3 regions of the Priestia sp. FSL W8-0524 genome follow, and region 2 is predicted to be linked to each of the others. Evidence: a T-box and tRNA genes for the amino acid it is inferred to sense, from the RefSeq annotation. Region 2 holds a T-box; the other regions hold tRNA genes.
What was found. A T-box is a leader RNA that pairs with one kind of tRNA and senses whether it is charged. The one in region 2 lies ahead of argS (arginine--tRNA ligase), so its partner is inferred to be a tRNA-Arg.
Positions count from the first base shown of each region.

Region 1 (3,560 bases), 1.4 Mb from region 2:
ATTTCCATCTTCAATTTTCACAATAAAATCCGGTACAATGAATCGTTCATTGGACTTCATATAAAATGATCCAGGACGAGGATTTAATTTCTTAATCTGTTCATGTAATTGTTGAAGAGCTTCAAGTGAGATTTGACATAACTTTGAGATTTTCATCCATTTTTTATAAGCAAATTCCTCAAAGTGATGTGTCAAAATTTGCTCTATTTTTTCTGTCCATTGATTACTTCTTTTTAATTGGAGCATTAAGCACTCCTGCAAACTTCTCGCCCCTACTCCTGCCGGGTCCATCTGCTGCACAAGTTGAAGAGCCTTTTCAACCTGCTCTTGATCTTGGCCAAGCTGGTTAGCAAGTATGATTAACTCATCGTGCAAATAGCCAGCATCATCCAGACTATGAATAACAAACTCAACGGCTGCCTGCTCACATTCATCTAATTTTAATAATGCGGATTGATTCATTAAATGTTCGTACAGCGTTTCTTTAGGAGCTGGTATACTGCTCATATAATCTGTTGAATCAGAAGTTGCATGATTTTTTTGATTGTGAGATGTATTGACGGGCAGCTCTGAAAAATCTATAAGCGGATTTTGAAGCGCCTGCTCATGTAAAAACGCTACAATATCCATCGATGAATATTGTAAAAGAGAAATAGCTTGTGATAATTCTTTTGACATCGTCAGTTTTAACGACTGCTGCTGAAATAATCCAATCTCCATTATTTCTCCCCTCCCCTTCATCTATTTTACTATAAAAACGCTTTCAAAGAGCATGTAACTATTTTTTATATGTAATTTTTTCATCAAAAAATCTCCGTCAACCTTTGTTAACGAAGCATTTCATCCTATTTTTAGTTACTAACCATCAAAAAAGTAATAGAGCTATACACCTTTATAACTTTTCATTATAATTCGCGCCTACTACATGATCCGAGTACTAATTCGACATGACGTTTTCTTCGTCATGTCGAATTTTCTGCATTTGTATAATATATAGAAGAATTGCTTATTGAATAGTTTGTGCCATTTGCATAAACTTGTCTAAGTTTTCTGCGTCATTTTTCGTAAAAATGGTTAGCTTCATTGGTTTCTTTCCTTTAACCAACACGGCGTTTACCGTATGATCGCCAGATGTGGCTTCATACCAAACAGAATCTTTGAAGATTCCATTCTCTTCAAGATTCTTTTTCTCTGCTGCATTTTTATTAACTGCTGTTGCCGTTTGTTTAACAGATTGAGCAGCGTCATCCAGCGATGCTTCTGATGAAAGCATTTCAATACGCATAAATTGAGAATCATCTGAAGTTAACACTAACGCATCTTTTCCAGGTTCTTCACCCGTTAGTTTATAGCCGTCCATTACTTGAATAGAATAATCTTGTTCTGGGCTTTTTGTTAGTTTTGTTTCTGAAGAAGACCTTGACTGTCCACCTTCCGCCGTTTCGCTAGTCGATGATTGACTTCCTGAAGGTTCGGCTGAGACCTCAGCAGAATCCGCATCTTTTTTCGACTCTTCTTTTGCAGCGCCTGATGTTTGATCAGATTTAGAAGCTGTATCCTGCTGAACATTTTCTGCTTGATCATTAGACTTCGGCTGAGCAGAATCTTCGTTCGTCCCGCATGCAGATAGTAATAGGGCTACCGATGCACTGACAATGAAAAGTTTGTTCATGTATTTCATATTTATTCCTCCTCCGTGTTTCTTTTCCTTATATACTGTTTTATAGTATTCTGACAAATTCCGCAACCGGTACAATGGAATTAATTTCTTGCTTCCTTACGCGTATAAAGGGTTATAGAAGGAAAATAAATATTATTTTTTGAGAAGATGAGCCTTTTTACTCAAAATAAAAAACGTTGCGTAATCCGCAACGTTTTAAGACGCCCTCGACAGGATTCGAACCCACCCTAAGAGAACCGGAATCTCTTGTGCTATCCACTACACTACGAGGGCATATTTGTCACAACTTCCATTATAGGAGAGAAAACTTCTCTTTTCAATAGAATACTACGTTTATTTTTTTTAGAAGGGGGAAAAATTTTAATAATGTTAAAGAGGAATACATAGTCTTTTAAGCGAATATGTGTAGTAGAGGTTCTTTTGTTTGACCTTTATTGACCATACGTGTATTATAGGTACATAACAAATTATTCTTGTTAAGGAGGAATTTAATATGAACTTAATTCCTACAGTTATTGAACAAACAAACCGTGGTGAACGTGCTTATGACATTTATTCACGTTTATTAAAAGACCGCATTATTATTTTAGGTAGTGCTATTGATGATAATGTAGCTAACTCGATCGTTTCTCAGCTTCTATTCTTAGCTGCTGAAGACCCAGAAAAAGATATCTCACTTTATATCAACAGCCCAGGTGGCTCTATTACAGCTGGAATGGCTATCTATGATACGATGCAATTCATTAAGCCAAAAGTTTCTACAATTTGTATCGGTATGGCTGCATCAATGGGTGCTTTCTTACTGGCTGCTGGTGAAAAGGGCAAACGTTTTGCTCTTCCAAACAGCGAAGTAATGATTCATCAACCTCTTGGTGGTGCTCAAGGACAAGCTACTGAAATCGAAATTGCGGCAAAACGTATTCTATTCTTACGTGAAAAACTAAATTCAATTTTAGCTGAGCGTACAGGTCAACCGTTAGAAGTGCTACAACGTGATACAGATCGTGATAATTTCATGACTGCTGAACGCGCTTTAGAATACGGTCTAATTGACAAAGTATTAGAAAACGACCCTAAATAAGAAAAAAGCCTTTCCCACTTTGGGAAAGGCTTTTTTATGCATCGTTCTCTACGTAAGCGACTAACGCATCCATTGCTTCTTTTTCATCTACCCCTTCAACAATGAGCGTAATAAGAGAACCGTTATTAATCGCTAAGCTCATTAACCCCATGATACTTTTAGCGTTGACTACTTTCTCATCTTTCTTCAAGTACACATCAGATGTAAAACGAGTTGCTTCTTGCACGAATAGTGCCGCAACACGAGCTTGTAATCCCGTTTTTAATTTTACTTCTACTTGTTTTTCCATGATAAAATCCTCCCCCTTGCAATTCCCCTTATGTGACTGGCTGACCGGCGCGAAGCTTGTCTGCTATTTGGTCAATTTTACGCAATCGATGGTTAATGCCTGATTTGCTAATTTGACCTCCAGATACCATCTCACCAAGCTCCTTTAACGTAACGTCTTGATATTCCACACGCAAACGAGCAATTTCTCTCAGCTTTTCTGGTAAGATATCTAATCCAGCTGTTTCATCAATATAACGAATGTTTTCCACTTGACGAATGGCCGCTCCGATTGTTTTGTTTAAGTTAGCTGTTTCACAATTAACTAAGCGATTAACGGAATTTCGCATATCTCGGACAATTCTTACATCCTCAAACCGTAAAAGAGCGTTATGGGCTCCAATGATATTTAGAAACTCCGTAATTTTTTCAGCTTCTTTCAAATAGTTAATATAGCCTTTTTTCCGTTCTAATGTTTTACTATTCAATTGAAATTCGTTCATTAAATTGCATAAAGCTTCGTTGTGCTCT
Region 1 covers NZ_JBBOUG010000001.1:4,689,629-4,693,188, forward strand. Annotated here, with positions in the region: gene rpoN (RNA polymerase factor sigma-54) at 1-720, opposite strand, end outside; gene NST66_RS24575 (hypothetical protein) at 1,007-1,681, opposite strand; tRNA gene NST66_RS24580 (tRNA-Arg) at 1,883-1,954, opposite strand; gene clpP (ATP-dependent Clp endopeptidase proteolytic subunit ClpP) at 2,175-2,762, shown strand; gene NST66_RS24590 (HPr family phosphocarrier protein) at 2,797-3,051, opposite strand; gene whiA (DNA-binding protein WhiA) at 3,080-3,560, opposite strand, start outside.
Region 1: it has a tRNA-Arg gene. The T-box ahead of argS (arginine--tRNA ligase) is inferred to sense a tRNA for this amino acid. The anticodon was not compared.

Region 2 (3,560 bases):
GGTAATTGACTAATTTATCTAGTTGCATAATTTAATACCTTCCTCCTCCAATTCGATTATTATCTAATTAGATAATAATCGAATTGGAGGTCTGTGTCAAAAAGTACCAGATTGATAATTCCCTATAATATGGATTATGTTGACTAGAAATGAAGATGATATACATAGTGATTAGAAGTTATATTATTGATAAAATGGTATAAAATCCAATGTTGAGGTATTCATATGTATTTATTTGAACATGAACAAAAAAGAAAAAAGTTAATTCATAACTCATACTTGTCCGTTTTTATTCTTTCTTTATTGCTAAGTTTGTACTTTTTCTTCACAGATTACGGATTAGGAACGAAATTTATTACAAGAGGGACAATCTCTGTATTGTTTTATGTTGTTGTTTTTTACTTCGCCATGAAAAACAAGCAGTGGGCTTTATTCCTGGTTAAAGTTACTGTATTAATGCTAATTATTATGTTAGTTGTAGCTATTATTGGCCTAACATTTGGTCGTTAGGAGGGATGTGCTTGGTTTATTTAGTTTGTACAATTCTCGTTTCAATAATTTTTATTTTTAATATTGTTAAAGACAGGAACTTTATATGGTTGTGTATGTTTATTCCTCTGTTGATACACTTTCTTATTACTCAAACTCATCTTTTTAACTTTATAATCGACCCTTTTAAAATTTGGGTTATCGTAATTATATATATTGCAACATATTTCACTGTATTTTTATATGATTTTACTAAAATGAAGCCTGAAGAAAAGCCTTATGATTAAAATATACTTTAATCATAAGGCTTTTCTTGTAACGATAATTTTGATTATTTAAACTGAAAATTTATGGAGTATACATCTTATGTTTCTCTTTTTAAAATATATCTTGGTGGAGGTCCATATCCTTGTTCTGCTTCAAAATATGCTAGTTTATTTGGAATACAAACCACAATAGAAGGAAAACCATAACCTACTGCATCTTTAAGAGCTGTAAGTAAAGGTAATTCTTCTCCGTCTATTTTCTTGTTCCATGAAATTGAATAACACTCTTTTCCTGCCCCGTGCTGCTTTAATAATTTGGCTATTTCATTGGCACAAGAATTTAGTTTAGGAATCTCAATCATATATTCTTCTCTCAATGTTTTTGTGTAATTATGATTAAGACGATGTAATGCGTCTTCTCTTTTCTTTTCAGAGAAAAGTTCGAATATCACTCTATCTTGGATTCTCTTAGTAAAGAAGGATCTTACTACTTTTTCTTCTAGCTCTTTATCCATTCAATCCTCTCCTTGAGTAATCTTTATTATATAGAATTTTTCATCAGAGAATCATTAAATTGGTATACGATGTAAATTTAATAATAGGTCAATTAATGCAAAGATAATACCTAATATGAGTGAAAGGGTAAGTATGAATATCCATTTAGTTTTCTTCTCTAGCCGATAGACATTCAGTTTTTCTAATGCAAACGAAACAAGCCACATTATAATTATTGTTTCAATAAATTCAACTATAAAATTAAAAATAAAGTTCATTTGTTCTCACTTTCTTGTTTTGAAATATTTATTTTTCTATTAAAACACTTATAGATAAACATTAAAATACTTTTATTCCTAGAAGGTACATTATGGTAACTAAAAAATGTTAATTCTTATAGATCATATTGACTTTAAGCTCGACCTATTATAAGATTGTTAAAATATTGAAAATCTATGAAGAAGAGAGTAATCTTAATGAAGTCTTAAAGCGAGTTAGGGATGGTGCAAGCCTAACAGTCTAGTTAAGGTGAAGCGCACTTCTGAGATGCAACCTGAAATCTTGCAGAGTAGGGTGAGCCGGATCAAAATCCGTTATGTTCTTGGTAAGAAGGTTCAATTTGAACAATAAGAGTGGTACCGCGGGTAAATCTCGTCTCTGATAAGAGACGAGATTTTTTTGTTCTCTAAAAATAAAAGGGATTAGGTGATAACATGGAATTTGATAAAATATACGCTGAAGAAATAAGCAAAATATTAGAGAATAAACTGACAGTTAAAAGTATTATGAAGTTAATTGAAAAGCCTAAGCATAGTACCCAAGGAGATATTGCTTTTCCTTGTTTCACATTAGCTAAACTACTTAAGAAATCACCTCAAGCTATCGCCATAAATTTGGCTGAACAATTAAAACATCCCTTGTTTGCTAAGATTGTAGCTGAAGGGCCCTATGTAAATGGATTCTTTAATAAGGAGACAGTTGGAAAAAAGGTTATAAACACTATCTTACAACAGAAAAGTCTCTATGGAACACCTAGAGTAAAAAAGGAAGGGACTATTACTATTGATTTCTCCTCTCCAAATATAGCTAAACCATTTTCAATGGGCCATTTACGATCAACAGTTATAGGAAACTCATTAGCCAACATAGCTGAAAAATGTGGTTACAAGACTGTGCGTATAAATCACCTGGGAGATTGGGGAACACAATTTGGAAAGTTAATTGTTGCTTATACATTATGGGGAAAGGAAAGCGATATAAAGAAAAATCCAATTCATGAGCTATTAAGCTTGTACGTGAAATTTCATGAAGAAGCTGAGTTGAAACCGGAGCTAGAGAACCAAGCAAGAAAGTGGTTCAAAAAACTAGAAGACGGCGATAAAGAAGCAATAATGCTTTGGCAATGGTTTAGAGAAGAATCACTTAAAGAATTTTCTCGTATTTACCAGCTTTTAGGTGTTCATTTCGATTCGTATCACGGAGAAGCTTTCTACAATAATAAAATGAACAAAACAATTGAGCTATTAAATAATAATAACCTGTTGTCTAATTCAGAAGGAGCTCAGGTAGTGAATCTAGAAAACGATTCTTTACCTCCATGTCTAATTAAAAAGTCAGATGGTGCTACATTATATGCAACAAGAGATCTAACAGCAGCATTATATAGACAAGAGACCTATCAGTTTACGAAAGCTTTATACGTAGTAGGGCACGAGCAAAGCCTTCATTTTAAACAAGTATTCTTAGTCTTAGAAAAAATGGGGTACAACTGGGCAAAAGAATTAATTCATGTTCCTTTTGGCTTTATTTTAAAAGAAGGCAAAAAGATGTCTACTCGTAAAGGTAAGGTAGTTCTTTTAGAAAAAGTTATTGAAGAAGCAATAGTCTTAGCCAAACAAAATATTGCTGTTAAGAATCCAACGTTACCAAACAAGGATGAGGTTGCCCAGCAAGTAGCTGTAGGTTCTATTATTTTTCAAGATTTAAAAAATGAGCGACTCAATAATATTGAATTTTCAATTGAAGAGATGTTAAAAGTAGAGGGAGAAACAGGACCGTATATTCAATACACATACGCTCGTGCTTGCTCCATTTTAAGAAAAGTAGCTCAACCTACACATTTCGTCTTCAGTGAAGGAGCAAATGAATACAATTGGTTGTTAATAAAACAACTCATGATATTTCCTAAGATTATTGAGAGAAGTTTTGAGAAGTACGAGCCATCCCATATTGCTAAGTACTTAATTGATGTGTCACAAGAGTTTAATAAATATTATAGTCAAGTCAAAATCCTTATAGAAGACAAGGAGA
Region 2 covers NZ_JBBOUG010000001.1:3,281,742-3,285,301, reverse strand. Annotated here, with positions in the region: gene NST66_RS17195 (DUF2087 domain-containing protein) at 1-28, opposite strand, end outside; gene NST66_RS17190 (hypothetical protein) at 226-510, shown strand; gene NST66_RS17185 (hypothetical protein) at 854-1,270, opposite strand; T-box leader at 1,697-1,912, shown strand; gene argS (arginine--tRNA ligase) at 1,964-3,560, shown strand, end outside.

Region 3 (3,560 bases), 1.1 Mb from region 2:
CTTGATAGCTATGTTTTGTAATTGGCATTGTGATTCCTAATACATCTGCTTCTTGGAACGCGTCAGAACCAATTACACTTGAAGCTACTTGACCAGTAAAAACAACTAAAGGAAGTGAGTCAATCATCGCATCTGCCAAACCTGTTACGATATTTGTTGCACCAGGACCACTTGTTGCGATAACTACACCGGGTTTACCTGAAATTCTTGCGTACCCTTCTGCTGCGTGAATTCCACCTTGTTCGTGACGAGCAAGTACGTGAAACATTCCTGAACCGTATAGCTTATCGTAAATCGGTAAAACGGCTCCCCCTGGGTAACCGAAGATGACGTCAACGTTTTCTCTTCTTAGAGATTCAATCAACATGTCAGCTCCATTCATTTGTGCCCCAGCGCTTACAGGTTCTTTCGTTTGCATATTGGCTCCCACTTTTCTCATCCTTTCGTTTTCTAGATAAAAGAAAAAAGACTTCTCACCCCTAAATAGACCCTATCAAATGATATAGGTCAAGGGGCGAAAAGTCTTTTGTACTTTACGCGGTACCACCCTCGTTTGTAATCGTAATGATTACCTTATGAATGTATACTGTACATTCTTTTTGATAACGAGTGCTTTGGAAGTACACTCGGTCGCCCTTACTGAATTTCAGGGTGACACTCTGAGGTGAGTTCATTTTGACTTGGTAACGCCGGCTTCCAGCAACCCGACTCTCTGTTGATACCTAAACATCAAAACTACTTATCCTCTTCAACGTTTTAAAACGCTATATGCTTTTTGAACAATGCTTTACACATCATATTTTAAATTAATTACAATTAATTAAAATTTTTAGAAAACTTATATTTGAGGACTATCTTACGCCCATTTCTATGCATAGTCAACCACTTTTCAAGTTTTTTTTAGACAATTTAGACTAAACAGAATATTTGAATGCGTTTTCATTATTGATGCAATAAGGGTTTATAGCCACTCAAAAAGTTTTTCTGAAACGTTCATTTGTACACACTGAATGAACAAACATTCACTTTTAAGATAAATAAAAAAATCCCGGCTTTTACTAAAAAGTAAAAGCCGGGATTTTTTTCTAGACGTCCCAGGAGAGATTCGAACTCCCGACCGACGGCTTAGAAGGCCGTTGCTCTATCCTGCTGAGCTACTGGGACATAATGTTAAACTGTATCAAAGACAATACTTATTATATTCAAATATAATTTAAAAGTCAACGTTTTTTTGAAATTTTATGAGAAGAGAGGTAAAAAACCTTCTCTTCTCCCTATATTTGGCTATATTATGCTGAAAGTGTACAGGTTAACTGCATGCTAGGAATATGTTTACCGCTTATATCGTAAAACTGCACGGTAGCTTCTGTACCATCCATTACTAGTATAGCATACGTACGTTCTTTTCTCATACGAGGAAGTAACATACTTCCTGGATTGATAAATAAAACTCCGTCCATGAGCTCAGCTCCCGCTATGTGAGAATGCCCAAAACAAACAACGTTTGCCCCCACTTCTCTCGCTTTGTAATGCAGATTCATCATAGACATTTTAACATTATATAAGTGACCGTGTGTAACCAGACACGTGGCTTCTCCAAGTGACTCTACTCGATCATTGACGTAAGATGCATCATAATCACAATTTCCTCGAACGCCTAAAAACGAAGACATTTCTTTGCTGTCTTGTGGCAGCTCAGAGTCACCACAATGAATCATCTTATCTACATCAGCATGTCTTTCTCTGATAGTGAGCAGTTCTTCTTGTAACCCGTGGCTATCGCTTACAATTAATAGTTTCACACGTCATCACTCCTTCTAAAATTGCGCATCAATTAGCGGTGCTAGTTTTTCTAACGCATTTGCTCGGTGACTAATTTGATTTTTTTGTTCTTTAGACAATTCTGCCATGGAGCAGTTCCATTTTTCTACAAAGAAAATAGGATCGTATCCAAAGCCGTTCTCGCCTCTTTTTTCTTCCAAGATGCGCCCTTCACACGTGCCTTCTACAAGCTCTGTTCTCTTTCCAGGCACTGCAATAGCAAGCGTACAATGAAAACGTGCCGTGCGTTTTTCAAACGGCACGTCATGTAATTTTTGAAGTACCTTCTCTATATTAGCATTATCATCTTTATTTTCACCAGCATAACGCGCGGAATAAACGCCTGGCTCTCCATTTAAGGCATCAATAGCAAGCCCAGAATCATCGGCAATAACCGGCTTATTTAATGCTGATGAAATGGTTTCTGCCTTTAGCGTGGCGTTCTCTGCAAATGTAACGCCCGTTTCTTCCACGTCCTCAATTTCAGGAAAATCAAGAAGCGATGTTACTTTAAATCCCTTCGGTGAGAATAGTGTTTCAAAATCCTTTACTTTGCCTGCATTTTTAGTTGCAATAATGATTTCACGCACGTTAATCCCTTACCTTTCTTTAACCGGAATGTAAGCAGCCAGATGATCAAGAACTTCCTTTTGCTGTTCAATCAATTGATAAACACCCTTTTCCCCTAAATCCAGAAGATGGTTTAACTGTTCTCTCGAAAACGTCGATTCCTCTCCCGTTCCCTGTAATTCTACAAACTGTCCGCTTCCTGTCATCACAATATTCATGTCAACTTCCGCTGTCGAATCTTCTTCATAATTTAAATCTAAAATCGAATTTTCTCCATGGATACCTACTGAAGTCGCAGCTAAATAGTCACGAATAGGAATTTCTGTCAGCTTGTTCTCTTCAACCAGCTTTCCAAACGCTAAAACCATAGCCACAAATGCACCTGTAATCGATGCTGTTCTTGTTCCGCCATCTGCTTGAATAACATCACAATCAATCCAAATGGTTTTTTCTCCGACCTTTTCCAGGTCGACTACAGAACGAAGAGCTCGTCCGATCAGACGCTGAATTTCCATTGTTCGTCCTGTGACTTTACCTTTTGTTGATTCGCGTATATTTCTTTGTGCCGTAGCTCGAGGCAGCATAGAATATTCAGCTGTAATCCATCCTTTTCCTTGTCCACGCATAAAAGGAGGCACTCTGTCGTCTATGCTTGCTGTACAAATAACCTTTGTGTCTCCCACCGAGATTAATACAGATCCTTCTGGATGCTTTAAGTATGAAGTATGAAGAGATACAGGTCTCAATTCATTAAATTCCCTACCGTCCAAACGCATTAAGCATGTCCTCCTATTAATTCATTTATATGTAATAGCTTCTTCCATTTTAACTATAAAACAGCGGAAAGAGGTCGCTATTTCAGCAGACCTCTTTCTACTTAGTCCTTTACTAGTATAACAAAAATTTGTTTTTAAAAACTACCTGTGTTCACATTTTTAGGTCTTGAAACTGGCTCCGTTAGCTTTTTCCCTTTTTCATCTTTTAGCGTTTTTTTGCCATTCACCTTAATGGCAACGCTGTCTACGGCTTTTTGTTCCGTCAGCGATAACACCAAGGAGTCGAGAACATACTGAGAAATTTCCGTTCCTTTTAAATTTCCAAAGATGTTTTTATTAAAGTTCAGCGTTAACTGACCGTCCGCATACTTTGGAGCTGCTACGAGCTTCGCA
Region 3 covers NZ_JBBOUG010000001.1:4,353,280-4,356,839, forward strand. Annotated here, with positions in the region: gene ilvB (acetolactate synthase large subunit) at 1-439, opposite strand, end outside; T-box leader at 508-761, opposite strand; tRNA gene NST66_RS22765 (tRNA-Arg) at 1,091-1,164, opposite strand; gene NST66_RS22770 (metallophosphoesterase) at 1,290-1,802, opposite strand; gene NST66_RS22775 (XTP/dITP diphosphatase) at 1,818-2,411, opposite strand; gene rph (ribonuclease PH) at 2,421-3,167, opposite strand; gene NST66_RS22785 (GerMN domain-containing protein) at 3,302-3,560, opposite strand, start outside.
Region 3: it has a tRNA-Arg gene. The T-box ahead of argS (arginine--tRNA ligase) is inferred to sense a tRNA for this amino acid. The anticodon was not compared.